Regions from separate parts of the Pseudomonas sp. PVC-3-1 genome, predicted to be linked through region 3. Evidence: riboswitches for the same ligand, from Rfam matches in the RefSeq annotation. Region 3 holds a riboswitch; each other region holds the start of a gene.
What was found. Region 3 has a riboswitch for cobalamin ahead of AC2T4A_RS08590 (TonB-dependent receptor domain-containing protein). Riboswitches for the same ligand answer to the same signal wherever they lie in the genome.
Positions count from the first base shown of each region.

Region 1 (5,882 bases), 1.6 Mb from region 3:
GCACACCACACTCGCGGGCGATTTGCAGCTTTGGCTCGGTGGCCTGGCTACCACTGTTCTTGCTGACCAGCACGTCGGTGCCCAGGCGGGTAAATAGCTCGCGCTCGCCCTCCAGGGTGAACGGCCCGCGCGCGCCGAGCACCTCGGCACGCGCGTTGCCAGGCAGGCTTTGCAGGCAGCGCACGGTCCAGTGCTGGTGGGCGGGAATCTCGTCCAGGTGCTCCAGCGGCTCGCGGCCCAGAGTGAACAGCGGACGGTGAAACGCCTTCAGTGCCTCGATCAGCGCCCCCCAATCGGCGACCTGCCGCCAATCGTCGCCCTCGCCCGCCTCCCAGCCGGGGCGGCGCAGCGCCCAGCACGGCACGCCGGCCAGTTGCGCAGCGCGGGCGGCGTTGGCGCTGATCTGCGCGGCGTAGGGATGGGTCGCGTCGAGCAACAGGTCGAAACCGCGTTCGCGGATGTAGTCCGCAAGGCCTTCGGCGCCGCCGTAACCACCGACGCGCACCTCGCAGGCCAGATCGTCCGGCACCTTGCCCAGGCCGGCGAGGCTGTAGAGATGCTGCGGCCCCAGGCGCCGCGCGATAGCCAGCGCTTCGCCGATACCGCCCAGTAGCAGGACTCGCTTCATCGAACCTCCAGCGCTTCGCCCACCAGGTTGCCCTGGCGGTCGATGGCGAAGACTTCCAGTTGTACTTCGGCGGGCACGATGCGCCGGGCGAAGGCCAGTGCGCGGGCGCAGACGGCGTCACCCAGAGCGATGCCCTCGGCGCGACAGAGCGCCAGCGCCTGCTGGCTGGTGTTGGCGTCGCGCATGCGTTGCTGCAGGTCCGCCGAGGCGCCGATGTCCGCCGCCCACTCGGCGAGCTGCGGCAGGTCGATGCTGGAGTGACGACTGTGCAAATCCATGTGGCCGGCGGCGAGCTTGCTGATCTTGCCGAAGCCGCCGCAGACGCTGAAACGCTCCACCGGCACCTTGCGCAGGTGCTTGAGCGCTGCACCGGCGAAGTCACCCATCTCGATCAGCGCGGTGTCGTCGAAACCGTAGCGACGGCGCATGGCGTCCTCGCTGGCGTTGCCGGTGCAGGCGGCGAGATGGCGGAAACCGTTGGCGCGGGCGACGTCGATGCCCTGCTGGATCGACGCGATATAGGCCGAGCAGGAGAACGGCCGGACGATGCCGGTAGTGCCGAGGATCGACAGGCCGCCGAGAATGCCCAGGCGCGGGTTCATGGTCTTGAGCGCCAGCTCGGCGCCGCCCTCGATATGGATGGTGACGTCGAAGCCACCGGCATAGCCGCACTCGGCCGCCAGCGCAGCGAGGTTACCCTGCATCATCTGCCGTGGAACGGGATTGATTGCCGGCTCGCCCACCGCGAGCACCAGCCCCGGCTTGGTGACGGTGCCGACGCCTTCTCCAGCGTAAAAACGCACGCCCGGCTCATTGCTCAAGGCGACGCGCGCAAAGACCAGCGCACCGTGGGTCACGTCCGGGTCGTCGCCGGCATCCTTCAGCGTACCGGCTTCGGCGCCGCCAACCGTGAGGCGGCAGAACTCCAGGCGCAGGGTCGCGCTGCGCTCTTTGGGCAGGCTGATCTGTGCGGCGTCCAGCGCTTCACCGGTCAGTAGCAGGCGCGCCGCCGCCAGGCTGGTGGCGGTGGCGCAACTGCCCGTGGTGTAGCCGCTGCGCAGCGGGCGAGGTTCTTCGGGCGTCTCGTCACGCATGGTCATTCAGCCTGGGGCTTGTGCACTTCCAGCAAGGTGATCGGCAACGCCGCGCGCCAGGTATCGAAACCGCCGAGCGGCTGGGCCTGGGACACCGACAGGCGAGTCAGCTCGCCGCCAAGGCGGGCGCGCCAGCTCAGCAGCATGGACTCGCTCTGCAGGGTGACGGCGTTGGCCACTAGTCGGCCGCCAGGCTTGAGTTGCTCCCAGCACTGCTCGAAGACACCGGGCAGGGTTACACCACCGCCGATGAAGATCGCATCCGGGCGCTCCAGTCCCTGCAATGCCTCCGGCGCAGCGCCGCAGACCAGTTGCAGCGCCGGCACACCGAGGGCGTCGCGGTTGAAACGGATATGTTCCTGGCGCCCGTCGTTGGCTTCGATGGCCAGCGTGCGACAGCTCGGATGTGCGCGCATCCACTCGATGCCAATGGAGCCGCAGCCGGCGCCGACATCCCAGAGGAGCTCGCCGGGCTTCGGTGCCAACCGTGCCAGGGTCACGGCGCGGACGTCGCGCTTGGTCAGTTGGCCGTCATGGCGGTAGGCGTCGTCCGGCAGGCCGATGGTCAGGGGCAGACGAACCGCGTCGACGCCGGCTACGCACTGCACAGCCACCAGGTTCAGTGCAGCCATCTCGCTCTGCGACCAGTCGCTGGCAAGCCCGTCGATACGCCGCTCCGCCTCACCGCCCAGGTGTTCCAGCACGCTGAGGCGACTCGCGCCGAATCCTCGTTCGCGCAGCAATGCGGCGATCGCCGCCGGGCTGCTGCCGTCGTTACTGAGGATCAGCAGCCTGGCGCCGTCGTGGATCTGCGCGTTGAGTGCGGCCAATGGGCGTGCCACCAGCGACAGCAGCGCGCAATCCTGCAACGCCCAGCCCAGGCGCGCCGCTGCGAGGGAGGCAGAGGACGGCGCGGAAAGCACGAGCATTTCCTCGGACGGAATCTGACGGGCCAGGCTAGCGCCGACGCCGAACCACATCGGGTCACCGCTGGCCAGCACGCAGGTCGGCTCACCGCGCCGGCGCATCACCGGTTCCAGGCTGAACGGGCTCGGCCAGGCCTGGCGATGAGCGCGCAGACAATGCGGCAGCAGCTCCAGCTGGCGTGGCGCGCCGATCACTTCGCTGGCGGCGAGCAGGGCGCGGCGCGCGGCCTTGCCGAGGCCGGCATAACCGTCCTCGCCGATGCCAACGATGGTCAGCCAGGGCGTCATGAAATTTCCTCGAAGGTGCGACGATCGATCCGACGGGCAGGCTTTTCCTGCCTTCGGGCAAAGCAGGCATAATACCCGCTTCGTCGGTGCTCGTAGGACGCTTCGCAATTGAACAGCGAAGCATCCGAGAGCCGAAGAGGGAACACGGTTGAACCGTGGCTGCCCCCGCAACTGTAAGCAGCGAGTCCGCGCAATCCGACAGCATGAAGCGCATTTTCATGCGGTCGATCAGGCCACTGGGCAACCGGGAAGGCCGCGCTGGATGAGGACCTGCCAGCCAGGAGACCTGCCGACGAAACCAGTCGCGCGTGCAGACATCGAGCGGGGTGTATCGGTGTCGTGAAGTCCCCTATGGGGGATTCGCAGGTCACCGCGACCCAGCCCTGGTGACCTCAGTGCCCGAATTCTCAGCTCCGCCCGTCCGTCCGCATGCCTGCCCCGGCCTGCTGCGCATCGTGGCCTCCCGCGATGGCGGCATCTGCCGCATCAAGCTGCCCTGTGGGCAACTCGACGCCAGCGCCGCGCGAGCCATCGCCCTGGCCGCCGAGCGCCATGCCGATGGCGTGCTGGAAGCGACCAATCGCGCCAACCTGCAGATTCGCGGCATACGCACCGGCACCGAACAGGCGCTGAGCAGGGAACTGCTCGCCGCCGGTCTCGGCCCGCGCGAACTGGCGGCGGACGATGTGCGCAACCTGCTGGTCAGCCCGGCGCTGGGCCTCGACGCCGCCACGACTTTCGATGCAGCTCCCCTGGCCGGCCAACTGCTCGATCTGCTGGAGCGCACACCGCGCTTCCACGGCCTGTCGCCCAAGTTCGGCATCCAGCTGGACGGCGGCGAAGCGCTGGCGATGCTGGAGCATCCCAACGATCTCTGGCTGTCGGCCATGTCCGGCGACGCGACGCCGCTGTTCGCCTTCGGCCTGGCCGGTTGTCCGCCGCAGCACGAAACGGTTGCCCCAGCCCTCGCCGCCGTGACAGCCGAGCAGGTACCGCTGCTGGTGGAAAGCCTGCTGCACCTGTTCCTCGATCTTGCCGGCGACGGCCAGACGCGCATGCGCCACCTGCGCGAGATGCTCCGCGATGAAGTGCTGCTGGAGCGCCTGCAGCAACGCCTGCCCTTCCAGTTGCACCTCGGGCCGGCTGTGGATAACTGGCGACGTCCTGCACCGCGGGCTTTCGGCCATCTCGGGATTCAGCCGCAGCGCCAGCCGGACCGCGCCATGGTCGGTGCGGGATTCATCCTCGGACGCCTCGACAGCACCCTACTGTTCGGCCTTGCCGATCTCGCCGAGCGATTCAGCGCCGGACAACTGCGTCTGACGCCGTGGCAAAGCCTGATCCTCCCCGATGTATCCCTGACCGACGCTCCCGTCGTACTCGCCGCGCTGGCCAACCTCGGCCTGGTGATCGATGCCGGTCAACCGCTCTCGCGCCTCGTCGCGTGCAGCGGCTCCAGCGGTTGCGCGCGCGGGCTGGCCGACACCAAGGCCGACGCCCTGCGCCTGGCCGAGCGCCTGCGTCACGCACCGCCGGCCGGCGTGCACCTGTGCGGCTGCCCGCGCTCCTGCGCCGCCGCCCACGTCGCCCCCTACACCCTGCTGGCCGTCGCCGACGGCCGCTATGACCTGTTCCGTCGCGCCGACGGCGTGGCCGGCTTTGGCCAGCCGCTGGCGCGCAACCTTCCCCTCGATGCCGCGGGCGACCTGCTCGCCGCACCCGGAGTTTCCACCGATGCTTGATTACATCCGCGACGGCCAGGCGATCTACCGCCAATCCTTCGCCACCATTCGCGCCGAGGCCGATCTCACCGGCATCCCCGCCGACCTGGAAAAGCTCGCCGTGCGGGTGATCCACGCCTGCGGCATGGTCGACGTCGTGCAGGACCTGCGTTTCTCCGCCGGCGCCGGGGCCATCGGCCGTGCGGCCCTGGCCGCTGGCGCGCCGATTCTCTGCGATGCGCGGATGGTCGCCGAGGGCATCACCCGCGCACGCCTGCCGGCACACAACGAGGTGATCTGCACCCTCAATGATCCGGACGTCCCGGAGCTCGCCCGCGAGCTGGGCAACACCCGCTCGGCGGTGGCGCTGGAGCACTGGCGCGAACACCTGGAAGGCAGCGTGGTGGTGATCGGCAATGCGCCGACTGCCCTCTTCTACCTGCTGGAAATGCTCGATGCCGGCGCACCGAAACCGGCGCTGATCCTTGGCTTCCCGGTGGGCTTCGTCGGCGCCATGGAATCCAAGGACGCCCTCGCCGCCGACAGCCGTGGCGTGCCCTACGTAATCGTGCGCGGACGCCGTGGCGGCAGCGCGATGGCCGCTGCGGCGGTGAACGCCCTGGCCACGGAGGTGGAGTGATGACCGGCCGCCTCATCGGCCTGGGCGTCGGCCCGGGCGACCCGGAACTGCTGACCCTCAAGGCCCTGCGCCTGCTGCGCGCCTCCCCGGTGATCGGCTACTTCGTGGCCAAGGCCAAGCACCACGCAGGCCAGGGCGGCAATGCCTTCGCCATCATCGAGCAGCACCTGCTCGATGAGCAGCAACGCCTGCCGCTGGTCTACCCGGTGACCACCGAGAAACTGGAGCCGCCGCTGACCTACGAAGGCGTGATCAGCGACTTCTATGACACCGCTGCCGAGCAGGTGGCGATGCACCTGGACGCCGGTCGCGACGTGGCAGTGATCTGCGAGGGCGACCCGTTCTTCTACGGCTCCTACATGTACCTGCACGACCGTCTTTCGCAGCGGTATGACACCGAAGTCGTACCCGGCGTCTGCTCAATGCTCGGCAGCGCAGCGGTGCTCGGCGTGCCGCTGGTGTATCGCAACCAGAGCCTGTCGGTACTCTCCGGCGTGCTGCCGGAAGACGAACTCAAGCGCCGCCTGGCCGACGCCGATGCGGCAGTGGTGATGAAGCTCGGCCGCAACTTCGACAAGGTCCGCC
Region 1 covers NZ_CM172023.1:267,654-273,535, forward strand. The annotation lists gene AC2T4A_RS01300 (cobalt-precorrin-6A reductase) at 1-628, opposite strand, end outside; gene AC2T4A_RS01305 (cobalt-precorrin-5B (C(1))-methyltransferase) at 625-1,722, opposite strand; gene cbiE (precorrin-6y C5,15-methyltransferase (decarboxylating) subunit CbiE) at 1,725-2,936, opposite strand; cobalamin riboswitch at 3,004-3,244, shown strand; gene cobG (precorrin-3B synthase) at 3,323-4,678, shown strand; gene AC2T4A_RS01320 (precorrin-8X methylmutase) at 4,671-5,297, shown strand; gene AC2T4A_RS01325 (precorrin-2 C(20)-methyltransferase) at 5,297-5,882, shown strand, end outside.
Region 1: another riboswitch for cobalamin. It lies ahead of cobG (precorrin-3B synthase); the one in region 3 lies ahead of AC2T4A_RS08590 (TonB-dependent receptor domain-containing protein).

Region 2 (5,882 bases), 1.6 Mb from region 3:
TTGCGCGCGGCGCTTGGCCTGTGCGCCTTCGCCGGGATCGTTGACGATGAAGGGGTAGAGGTTGGGGAGCGGACCGAGGATCGCGTCCGGCCAGCACTCTTCCGAGAGCCCGACGCCCTTGCCCGGCAGCCATTCCAGGTTGCCGTGCTTGCCGACGTGGATCACAGCATCGGCGCCGAACACTTCGCGCAGCCAGAAGTAGAAGGCGAGGTAGCCGTGGGGCGGCACCAGTGACGGGTCGTGGTAGATCGCCGCCGCGTCGAGCTGGTAGCCGCGCGCCGGCTGGATGCCGACAAAGCCCAGGCCGAAGCGCAGGCCAGCGACCATCATCCGGCCGCTGCGGAACATCGGGTCCTGTTGCGGCTCGCCCCAGCGCTCGCGCACGGCTTGCTGGTTGGCCGCGGGCAGGCGCGCGAAGCAGGCGAGGTAGTCGTCCAGCGCCAGGCTCTGCGCGCAGGGGCGCAGGTCGAGGCTGTCGAGGTCGTTGCTGACGCCGCCGAGCAGTTGCTGGATCAGCGCCGTGCCGGAATCGGGCAAACCGGCGACCGGATAACCCTGAGCCTCCAGCGCGCTCAGGATGTTCAATGCGGCGGCCGGCGTGTCGAGGCCGACGCCGTTGCCGATGCGGCCATCGCGGGTTGGATAGTTGGCCAGGATCAGCGCCACGCGCTTGTCGGCATTGGCCTTGCGCGCCAGCAGCATCCAGCGCCGCGCCAGCTCGGCGACGAAGTCCATGCCTGGCAGGTGCGGCAGGTAGCAGACCACGTCGCTCTGGCTGCGCTCGCTGCGCCAGGCCAGGCCCTTGAAGCTGATCGGCCGGGTGATGAGGCGGCCGTCCAGCTCCGGCAGCGCGATGTGCATGGCCAGGTCGCGCGGGCCGAGGCCCTGCGGGTTGGCGCGCCAGAGATCGAGGTTATCCAGCGAGCAGATGGCCTGCAGCACCGGCACGTCGCGTCTGAAAGGGCGTTCCTGTGGCGCTTCCGGGTTCGACTGGGCGAAGCCGGTGGTGTTGATGATCAACTCGGCGTCGGCGCTATCGAGCAGGCCTTCTACCGTCGCCAGGCACGCGGCTTCCTTGAGGCTGGCCACGGCGATGGGCAGCGGGTTGATGCCCTGGGCCTGCAGGCGTTCGCAGAAGGTGTCGATAAAGCCGGTGTTCGCCGCTTGCAGGTGCGTGCGATAGAACAGCAAGGCGGCCACCGGGGACTCGGGATGCCAGTCGGCCTGCCAGCGGGCGAGGTCGCAACTGCCCACTTGCGGGTGATAGACCGACACGCGCGGCAGGGTTTGTGGCTCGCTCCAGGCGTAATCGCGTTGCAGGTGACGGTTGGCGAGGCAGGCGAAGAATTGCCGGGCGTTGTCCATGCCGCCCTGGCGCAGGTACTGCCAGAGGCGCTCTGCGTCGTGCGACGCAACGCTGCACAGCGCGGCCAGTTCGGGGTCGGGTTTGTCGTCGCCGGGTACCGCGATCAGCGTGACGCCGCGCTCGGCCAGCGCCACCAACTGCTCCATGCCGTAGCGCCAGTAACCGACACCACCGTGCACGGAAATCAGGATGACCTTGGCATGTTGCAGCACCTCGTCGACGTAGAGGTCCACCGAGGCGTGGTTCTGCAACTGCATGGGGTTGGCCAGGCGCAGGCTCGGGTAATCCTCCGGCAGTTCGCGGGCGGCCTCGGCGAGCAGCGCCAGGTGCGAGTCGCCGCTGCAAAGAATCACCAGGTCGGCGGGCGTCTGGGCCAGGTCGGCGATGCCGTCGTCGGGGACGAAGCCGCCGGGTTGGGTGCGCAGCAGGTGCATGGGTTTGCTCGATGGTGGCTCTTCGTAGGAGCGAGCTTGCTCGCGAACATTGCCCCGCTGCGAGGTTGGTTCGCGAGCAAGCTCGCTCCTACACGATCAGGAGAGGGCGGTACGCAGCTCGTTGGCGATGGCGGCCTGGTCCAGTTCCTGGCCGATCACCACCAGGCGCGTGCCGCGGGTTTCATCGCTGCGCCAGGCGCGGTCGAAGTGCTTGTCAAAGCGCTTGCCGACACCTTGCACCAGCAGGCGCATGGGTTTGCCGGGGATGGCGACGAAGCCCTTGATGCGCAGCACGGCGTGGCGCTCGACCAGCGCGTTCAGGGCATCCAGCAGGGCGCGCTCTTCCACTTCCGGGAGGTCGACATGGAAGGAGTCGAACTCGTCGTGGTCATGATCTTCATGGCCCTCGTGGTCGTGATGCGTCGGGCGGCTGTCGATGTGCAGCTCGGCTTCGGCATTCAGACCCAGCAGCACGGAGAGCGGCAGCTGGCCGGAATTGGCTTCGACGATCTTCACCGCCGGCGGCAGTTCTTCCGCGACTTCGGCGCGTACGCGGGCCAGCGCGTCGGCGTCGAGCAGGTCGGCCTTGTTCAGTACCACCAGGTCGGCGCTGGCGAGCTGGTCTTCGAAGAGTTCGTGCAGCGGCGATTCGTGATCCAGGTTCGGGTCCTGCTTGCGCTGCTCGTCCACCTGCTCGGGGTGGGCGGCGAAGGTGCCGGCGGCCACGGCCGGGCTGTCGACCACGGTGATCACCGCATCCACGGTGCAGGCGTTGCGGATTTCCGGCCATTGGAAGGCCTGCACCAGCGGCTTGGGCAGGGCCAGGCCGGAAGTTTCGATGAGTATCTGGTCGAGGTCGCCGCGGCGCGCCACCAGCTCGCGCATCACCGGGAAGAATTCTTCCTGCACGGTGCAGCACAGGCAGCCGTTGGCCAGTTCGAAGACGCGGCCGACCGCTTCTTCTTCGCTGCAGCCAATGGAGCACTGCTTGAGGATTTCGCCGTCGATGCCCAGCTCGCCGAATTCGTTGACGATCACCGCGATGCGGCGGCCTTCGGCATTGTCGAGCATGTGGCGGAGCAGGGTGGTCTTACCGGCACCGAGGAAGCCGGTGACGATGGTGACGGGGAGTTTGGCCAGGGTTTTCATGCGCGCCTCGCAAGCGGAAGTTGGAAGGCGGATGAAGGGCGCGCGCGCGGGTTCGCCGCGCAACGAAGGTCGCCACCGGATCACCCCGCCCGGTTGTCTGTTGATAACGAACCGGTTCCGGATCTCGCGAGCTAGAGCCAGGCTAGGCGGAGGATCGCCGGGGATGCAGAGTTGACTGTAGTCAATGAGCAGTCCACGGCGATCCTCCAACGCAGCATGGCCGACGCGCAGCAGATCGAAAACCGGTGACGAGGCAGGTCTCCTGGCTCACAGCCCTTGGTTATCTCTTCGCCTTCCCGCCCGAATCGGCAGTGGCGCATGAAGAGACAGGCTGTTCACAGTTGCGGGGGCAGCCGTGGCGCATCCGAAGATTTCCACGTTCCCTCTTAGCTCCGGCCAGCGCCGGAGAACCTCGAAGGGAGGAAGGCTACGCAGCGTAGACGGGGCGGTCAATCGCCGGGGATCGGTTGACGCCTGCCGGCTGCCGTGGTCAGCTAGCGCGGTTTCAGGTGTCTCGCGCCGCGCGCGAGGTGAAACGGGAAGCCGGTGCGTCCGCAAGGACCAGTCCGGCGCTGCCCCCGCAACGGTAGGCGATCGTAGGGTCATCAGTAGTCACTGTGCGCACGCATGGGAAGACTGACCCGCTTGGCCACGAGCCAACGTCGCAAGCCCGGAGACCGGCCTGGAGCTTTCGTTTTTTGGCAAACCCGCGGTGGGCGGGCGCAGGCCGTGGCGCGTCCTTCCGGCGCGTTCGAATGCGTTCAACCTCTGCGTTCTCTTACTTTGATCTTCAGAGGGAACGTTCATGTCCAGCAGCACCCTGACGCACGCGTCGAGCACTTCCATCCCCCTTTCCAAGCGCATCAGCCTGGCCGTTGGCGCCAGCCTGCTGGGCGCGCTGCTGGTGTATTTCGCCGGCTTCTCGCATCTGGAAGCGGTGCACAACGCCGCGCACGACACCCGCCACAGCGCTGGTTTCCCCTGCCACTGATGTGCACCGCCTGCGCGTAAGCGCAGCGAATTCGAGGCACTCCCGGTCGCGCGTTCGCAGCGTTCGAGGCCTCGTCTCGCCTGGAGAATTGCAATGATCAAACGTATCGCCCAGACCGCCGGTTTCGCCGGTCTGATCGCGGCGCTGGTACTCACCGTGGTCCAGTTGCTGTGGGTATCCCCGCTGATCCTCAAGGCGGAAACCTATGAGAAATCCGAGCCGGCCGCCGCGCTGGTCGAGGAGCACGCTCATGAGCATGCCGAGGGTGCTGCCGCTGGCCACCACCATGACGCGCAAGCCTGGGAACCGGAAGACGGCTGGCAGCGCATCCTCTCCACCACCGGCGGCAACCTGGTGGTCGCGGTGGGCTTCGCCCTGATGCTGGCCGGCCTGTTCACCCTGCGCGAGCCGGGCAAGACCTCCGAAGGCCTGCTCTGGGGCCTGGCCGGTTTCGCCGTGTTCACCCTGGCTCCATCTCTGGGCCTGCCGCCGGAAGTCCCCGGCACCGCCGCCGCCGACCTGAACCTGCGGCAGACCTGGTGGATCGGCACGGCCGCCGCCACCGCCGCCGGCCTCGCGCTGCTGGTGTTCGGCCGCAACTGGGCACTGAAGATCGTCGGTGCCGCACTGCTGGTGGTACCGCATGTGATCGGCGCGCCGCAGCCGGAAGTGCATTCCAGCCTCGCGCCGGAAAGCCTCGCCCATGAGTTCATCGTCGCCTCGCTGGTCACCAACGCGGTGTTCTGGGCAGCCCTGGGCCTGGTCGCGGCCTGGCTGTTCCGTCGCTTCGCGCCGTCGGCCTGATCCACGCGTTATGCTCGACCCCCGCAGCCGGCTCGGCCGCCTGCGGGGTTTTGTTTTCTGGAGATAGAGAATGACGCTGGTTGCCGGCCTGGGTTGCCGCCGTGGCTGCTCGCTCGATGAACTGCGCGAGTTGCTGCGCGAAACGCTGGCGGAAGTCGGACTCGACGAGTCGAACCTCACCGCGCTGGCCAGCGCCACGCTGAAGGCCGACGAAGACGGGCTTGTCGCGCTGGCCACCGCGCTCGACCTGCCGCTGGCACTGTTCACGCCGCAACAGCTCGCGACATGCGAGAAGCGCCTGGGCGAGCCCTCCGAAACCGTGCGCGCCGCCACCGGGAGCGCCAGCGTAGCCGAGGCGGCGGCATTGCTACAGGCCGAGGCGCAAAGCGGTGCGCCGGCACGCCTGCTGGTGGGCAAACGGCGCAGCGATCAAGCCACCTGCGCGCTGGCTTTCATCCCCGTCGAACTCATACAGGAGCAGCCATGACGGTCCATTTCATCGGTGCCGGCCCCGGCGACCCTGAACTCATCACGGTCAAGGGCCAGCGGCTGATCCGTTCCTGTCCGGTGATCCTCTACGCAGGCTCGCTGGTACCGCCGGCGGTGCTGGAAGGGCACAGCGCCGAACGCGTGGTGAATACCGCCGAACTGCACCTGGACGAGATCGTCGCACTGCTGGCCCAGGCCCATGGCGAAGGCAAGGATGTTGCCCGAGTGCACTCCGGCGACCCGTCGCTGTACGGCGCCATCGGTGAGCAGATTCGCCACCTGCGTGCGCTGGGCATTCCCTATGAGATCGTTCCTGGCGTAACCGCCACCTCTGCCTGCGCGGCGATCCTGGGTTGCGAGCTGACCCTGCCGGATATCTCGCAGACGCTGATCCTTACCCGTTACGCCCACAAGACGCGCATGCCCGAAGGTGAATCCCTTGCCGAGCTGGCGCAGCACCGTGCGACCCTGGCGATTCATCTCGGCGTGGGACAGTTGCCGAACATCGTCGCCGAACTGCTGCCGCACTACGGCGCCGATTGCCCGATCGCGGTGATCCACCGCGCCAGCTGGCCGGATCAGGACCAGGTCACCGGCACCCTCGGCGACATCCTGGCCAAGGCCGAAGCCAAGGGCTTCCGGCGCACGG
Region 2 covers NZ_CM172023.1:255,128-261,009, reverse strand. The annotation lists gene cobN (cobaltochelatase subunit CobN) at 1-1,800, opposite strand, end outside; gene cobW (cobalamin biosynthesis protein CobW) at 1,897-2,949, opposite strand; cobalamin riboswitch at 3,185-3,379, opposite strand; cobalamin riboswitch at 3,440-3,649, shown strand; gene AC2T4A_RS01265 (CbtB domain-containing protein) at 3,755-3,940, shown strand; gene AC2T4A_RS01260 (CbtA family protein) at 4,034-4,744, shown strand; gene AC2T4A_RS01255 (cobalamin biosynthesis protein) at 4,815-5,231, shown strand; gene cobM (precorrin-4 C(11)-methyltransferase) at 5,228-5,882, shown strand, end outside.
Region 2: another riboswitch for cobalamin. It lies ahead of cobW (cobalamin biosynthesis protein CobW); the one in region 3 lies ahead of AC2T4A_RS08590 (TonB-dependent receptor domain-containing protein).

Region 3 (5,882 bases):
TTCCTCCACCCAGGAAGGCCTGATCCGCCGCCGCGAGGACTGGGCATGAACCCAGCCACTAGCCTGGGCGAGATTCGCCACTGGGTGTTCGACATGGACGGCACCCTGACCCTGGCGGTGCACGACTTCCCGGCAATCAAGCGCGCGCTGGGGATTCCCCAGGAGCACGATATCCTCACCCACCTGGCCGCGCTGCCGGAGGACGAGGCGGCGGCCAAGCATGTCTGGCTGCTGGAGCACGAGCGTGAGCTGGCGGTGGCTTCGACTGCCGCGCCGGGCGCGGTGGAACTGGTGCGTGCGCTGCATGGCGCGGGATACCGACTGGGCATTCTGACGCGCAATGCCCATGAGCTGGCGCTGATCACGCTGGCTGCGATTGGCATTGGTGATTGCTTCCTGACCGAGGATGTTCTCGGCCGCGGCGAGGCCGATCCCAAGCCCAGCCCGGATGGCCTGCTGCGCTTCGCCGCGCGCTGGGACGTGGCGCCGCAGAAGATGCTGATGGTTGGCGATTACCGCTTCGACCTCGACTGTGCCCGTGCCGCCGGGGCGCACAGTGCTTTGGTCAACCTTGCAGAGAATCCCTGGCCGGAGCTGACGGACTGGCATGCGCAGGACTGCGCGGAGCTGGGGCGGATGGCGGGGGTTCTGGTTTAGTCCGCTGCCCTGCGGGTTCGCGAGCAAGCTCGCTCCTACGAAGAGCAAATCGGGAAGCTCAGGGATATCCCTGCACGCCAACCCTGTAGGAGCGAGCTTGCTCGCGATCTGCCTTCCGCTCCCGGTTCCCGGCCTCCTTGCAGGCTCAGCGCCCGCGCCTATAGGTCGGGTTTCGCGTAGGAGCGGACTCCGTCCGCGATCGGCATTCGAACACGCCAGAACATCGCGGATGAATCCGCTCCTACGCGCGAGCCAGGCCCCGGCGTGTTTCTCCAAAGTTCCCTACAGCTCCGGCGTCCAGGTCACCGCCAGCAGCGCGGTACGGCCCGGTTCGCGGTAGGGACGGGCTTCGCCCATGAAGTCCGTCGGGCTGGTCGGGCGCAGGTAGTCACCCAGGGTGTAGTCGCGGTCCAGGGCGTTATCCAGTTTCAGGTCGAAGCGGATTTCATCGCTGGCCAGCCAACTGGTGCGCAGGTCGAGCACGCCGTAGCCGGACAGTTCGCGGGTATTGGCCGCGTCGTCATAACGCTGGCTGACGGCGCGCCAGGTGCCGCCGACGCCGAAGGCGCCGAACTGCCGGTCCAGGTCCAGGCTCAGGGTGCGGCGCGCGCGGTAAGGCAGAGTGTGGCCGCTGTCGCGGTCGCGCGGGTCGATCAGACTCAGGCCGAGCGCGGCCTGCCAGCCCAGCACCTCGCGGGCGACGCTGGCTTCGAAGCCATCGATGCGCGCCTTGTTGATGTTCTCCGGCTGGTTGCTGGTGCTGTCCCAGGCGATCAGGTCGTCGATCTCGGTGCGGTACAGCGAGGCTTCCAGGTGCGTGCCTTCGATGTCCCCGCGCCATTGCAGTTCGTAGGTTTTCGAGGTCTCGGCCTTCAGGTCCGGGTTGCTCGCGCCGGGGTAGTAGAGGTCGCTGAAGGTCGGCGCGCGGAAGCCTTCGCCGTAGCTGGCAATCCAGGTCTGGCTTTCGCCCACCGGCAGGCTGAAGGCGGCGTTCCAGCTGTTCTGGCTGCCGTAGGCCTGGTTGTTGTCGTGGCGGATGCCCAGTTCGGTGCCGAAGCTGTCGCCCTTGAAGCTGTGCTGGGCAAAGAAGGCGCGGTTGCTGCGCTGGTCCTCTGCAAAGGCGGTGGTGCCATCGACCTTGTCTTCGTACCAGTCGGCGCCCAGGGCCAACTGGTTGGCTTCGTCCAGTTGCAGGCGGTTGATCCAGCTCGCCGAGTGGCGGGTGGTTTCCAGCGTGCCGTTGTTCCAGCTGTCGGCGGCGCCCACAGCCTTGTTGCGGTCGTAGCTGCGGCCCAGCTCCAGGCGGCTGTTCCACATCTTGGTGATCTGGCCGTCGAGGTAGGCGCTGTAGCTGCTGACGCGGAATTCGTCCTGCGGCGTACCGGGCTCGAAGTTGTAGGCGTCGTCGTATTCGTTCTTGCCGCGCTGGTCGTTGAGGTTCAGCCCGGCCTTCCAGTCATCGCTGAAGCGATGGTCCAGGTTCAGGTGCACGGCCTTGTTGCGCTGGGCGTCGTGGTCGTTGTCGGCGCCGACGTTGTCGCTGGTGCGGTCCCAGCCCTGGCTCTCGTCGAGGCTGCCACCGAGGTTGTAGCGGGTCTGCTCGTTGCCGCCGGAGAGGCTCAGGCTGCGCTCGAAGGTGCCGTGGCTGCCGGCGGCCAGGCGCACTTCCGGGTGCAGGCCGGCTTCGCCGCGGCGGGTGAAGATCTGGATGACCCCGCCGATGGCGTCGGCGCCATACAGCGCCGAGCGCGGGCCGCGGGTCACTTCGACGCGCTCGATGCTGTCGATGCTCAGGTAGTCCAGGCGGGCGATGCCGCTGCTGGCCGAGGCGACGCGCTGGCCGTCCACCAGCACCAGGGTCTGCGCGGTGCTGGTACCGCGCACGGAGTAGGACACCACGCCGCCGGAGCTGCCCATCTGTACGCCAGGCACGCGGGCGAGCAGGGCGGGCACGCTGCGCACCTGCAGGCGTTCGATGTCGGCGCGGGTGAACACGCTGTTGGCCGAGGTGGCTTCGGCGCGCGGCTGGGCCTGGCGGGCGGAGGTGATCACCTGGTCGGAGAGCGTGTAGATGTCGCCAGCGGCGAAGGCCATGCCGGGCAGCAGGCTGGTGGCCAGGGCGAGTCGGGTCAGTTTCATGGAACGTCCTCAAAAGCGGTCGGATGACTTTCGAGGAGGGCGTGGCAAGGGCGGCAGGCCGCACTTGACGGTGCGGCCCTCCGCAACACCTGTCGGGGCGTGTCGAGGGCGGTCTCCGGGCTGCCGACGTCACATCGCCGCCTTCCCACAAGAGCAGTGGCCATGGCGATGCTGCGAGTCGAACCGGCCCTGATCTGCTGCGCGTCGGCATAACTGCGTTGAAAGCAGAAGCGGAAGGCTCATTTGCTGTAGCAAACTCCGCTTCCACTTCTGCTTTCGCCTTGTTCTGCTCTAGCTCGCGAGATCAGGATCCGGTTCGGGAACGTGTCGGTTACCGTTGCGGGGGCAGCGCAGGTCTTTCACCTGCTTCCCGTTACCTCGAACGAAAACCGGCGCACCTTAGAGGGTGCGCCGGTGACTGGCAATACTCAGTGCGAGGGATGCGCTCAGCGGTTGCCGAGCGCTTCCAGCCGTGCCTTCACCGAGGCTTCGATGCCGGCGGCGTCCAGCCCGCACTCCGCGAGCATCTGTGCCGGTTTGGCGTGCTCGACATAGTAGTCCGGCAGGCCCAGGTGCAGGATTGGCTGCTGGAGGTTCTCGCGGGCGAGGAATTCGCTGACGGCGGCGCCGGCGCCACCCATCACCGAGTTTTCCTCGACGGTCACCAGCAGCTCGTGGCTGGCGGCCAGCTGGCGTACCAGCTCTTCGTCCAGCGGCTTGACGAAGCGCATGTCGGCGACGGTTGCGTCGAACTGCTCGGCCACTTTCAGCGCTTCGGCCAGTTGCACGCCGAACACCAGGAAGGCGACCTTGCCAGCCTTGCCTTCACGGCGCACCACGCCCTTGCCGATTTCCACCGGGGCCAGTTCGGCTTCGATGCTGGCGTTCGGGCCGGTACCGCGCGGGTAGCGCACCGCCGCCGGGCCTTCGAAGTGATGGCCGGTGGTGAGCAGCTTGCGCAATTCGTTCTCGTCGCTGGGGGTCATCACCAGCATGCCGGGGATGCAGCGCAGGTAGGAGAGGTCGAAGCTGCCGGCGTGGGTCGGGCCGTCTTCGCCGACCAGACCGGCGCGGTCGATGGCGAACAGCACATCGAGGTTCTGCACCGCGACGTCGTGGATCAGTTGGTCGTAGCCGCGCTGCAGGAAGGTGGAGTAGATCGCCACCACCGGTTTGGCGCCATCGCAGGCCATGCCGGCCGCCAGGGTCACGGCGTGCTGCTCGGCGATGGCGACGTCGAAGTAGCGGTCCGGGAACCTGTCGGCGAAGGCGACCAGGTCGGAGCCTTCCTTCATTGCCGGGGTGATGCCGACCAGGCGCGGGTCTTGCGCGGCCATGTCGCATAGCCACTGGCCAAATACGCTGGAGTACTTCGGCCCGCCGGTCTTCTTCGGCACGGCGTGGGCGGGGGCGCCTTCGGGTTCGAGCTTGGTGATGGCGTGGTAGCCGATCGGGTCGATCTCGGCCGGGCCGAAGCCCTTGCCCTTCTTGGTCACCACGTGGAGGAACTGCGGGCCCTTGAGGTCACGCATGTTGCGCAGGGTGGCGATCAGGGTGGGCAGGTCGTGGCCGTCGATGGGGCCGATGTAGTTCCAGCCCAGCTCCTCGAACAGGGTGCCGGGGACCAGCATGCCCTTGGCGTATTCCTCGGTGCGGCGGGCGATCTCCCAGGCGCCGGGCAGGCGCGAGAGCACCTTCTTGCTGCCTTCGCGCATGCTGCTGTAGGTGCGGCTGGAGAGGATCTTGGCCAGGTAGTTGGACAGGCCGCCGACGTTGTTGGAGATCGACATGTCGTTGTCGTTGAGGATCACCAGCATGTCGGCCTTTACTTCCGACGCGTGGTTGAGCGCCTCGAAGGCCATGCCGGCGGTCAGCGCGCCGTCTCCGATCACTGCCACCGACTTGCGACTGGAGCCCTGCATGCGCGCGGCGATGGCCATGCCGAGGGCCGCGCTGATGGAGGTGCTGGAGTGGCCGACGCCGAAGGTGTCGTACTCGCTCTCCGAGCGGCGCGGGAAGGCGGCCAGGCCGTCCTTCTGGCGCAGGCTGCCCATGCGTTCGCGGCGGCCGGTGAGGATCTTGTGCGGGTAGGCCTGGTGGCCGACGTCCCACACCAGACGGTCGTCCGGGGTGTCGAAGACGTAGTGCAGGGCCACCGTCAGTTCGATGACGCCCAGGCCTGCGCCGAAGTGGCCGCCGGTCTGGCCGACGCTGTACAGCAGGTACTGGCGCAGTTCGTCAGCGAGGGTCAGCAGCTCCGTCTCGCCCAGCCGACGCAGCTCGACCGGCGTGCTGGCGCGGTCGAGCAGGGGCGTGGCAGGGCGCGCGCGGGGAATCTCGTGAAACGTCGTGGGCATCAGGCTGATCGTTATGAGAAGGCAAAGATGCGGAAGTTTACCCGAAGCTCAGGATTGGCCCAAGCAACGTGGGGCCAATCCTTCGGACGACCGGATAGTCGGAAATGGTGCGGCAGGCTGTGCCGAAATCGTCGTCGCTGCCGACGATTGCACGCAAGCGGGCCTTGGCGCGAGCATCCACTGTAGACACGATCACCGACCGGCGGCGGATTGCCGCAGTCTTTTGTAGCAACCGAGGAGGATGGCGTGACCCGACTGAGCCTGGAAGAACTGCGCGAACTGTCCGAAGCGATCCTGCGTCGCCACGGTTTCAGCGAGCCCCACGTGCAGGGCGTGACCGAGACGGTGCTGGCCGGCGAGCGTGATGGCTGTACCTCCCACGGGGTGTGGCGGTTGCTTGGCTGCATCCACACGGCGCGCGCCGGCAAGGTTTCGCTCGATGCCGTGCCGGAGCTGTCGGAACCGGCCCCGGCGCTGGTGCGGGTGGACGCCAAGGGCGGTTTCTCGCAGTGCGCGTTCGATCTCGGGCTGCCGAAACTGGTGGAGAAGGCTCGCAGCCAGGGCATCGCCGCGATGGCGGTCAACCATTGCGTACACTTTTCCGCGCTGTGGGTGGAGATCGAGCGGATCGTCGCCCATGGCCTGGTAGCCCTGGCCGTTACGCCGGCCCAGGCCTATGTGGCGCCGGCCGGCGGGACGCGGCCATTGTTCGGCACCAACCCCATCGCT
Region 3 covers NZ_CM172023.1:1,857,421-1,863,302, forward strand. The annotation lists gene tesB (acyl-CoA thioesterase II) at 1-49, shown strand, start outside; gene AC2T4A_RS08585 (HAD family hydrolase) at 46-657, shown strand; gene AC2T4A_RS08590 (TonB-dependent receptor domain-containing protein) at 940-2,796, opposite strand; cobalamin riboswitch at 2,887-3,205, opposite strand; gene dxs (1-deoxy-D-xylulose-5-phosphate synthase) at 3,243-5,153, opposite strand; gene AC2T4A_RS08600 (Ldh family oxidoreductase) at 5,400-5,882, shown strand, end outside.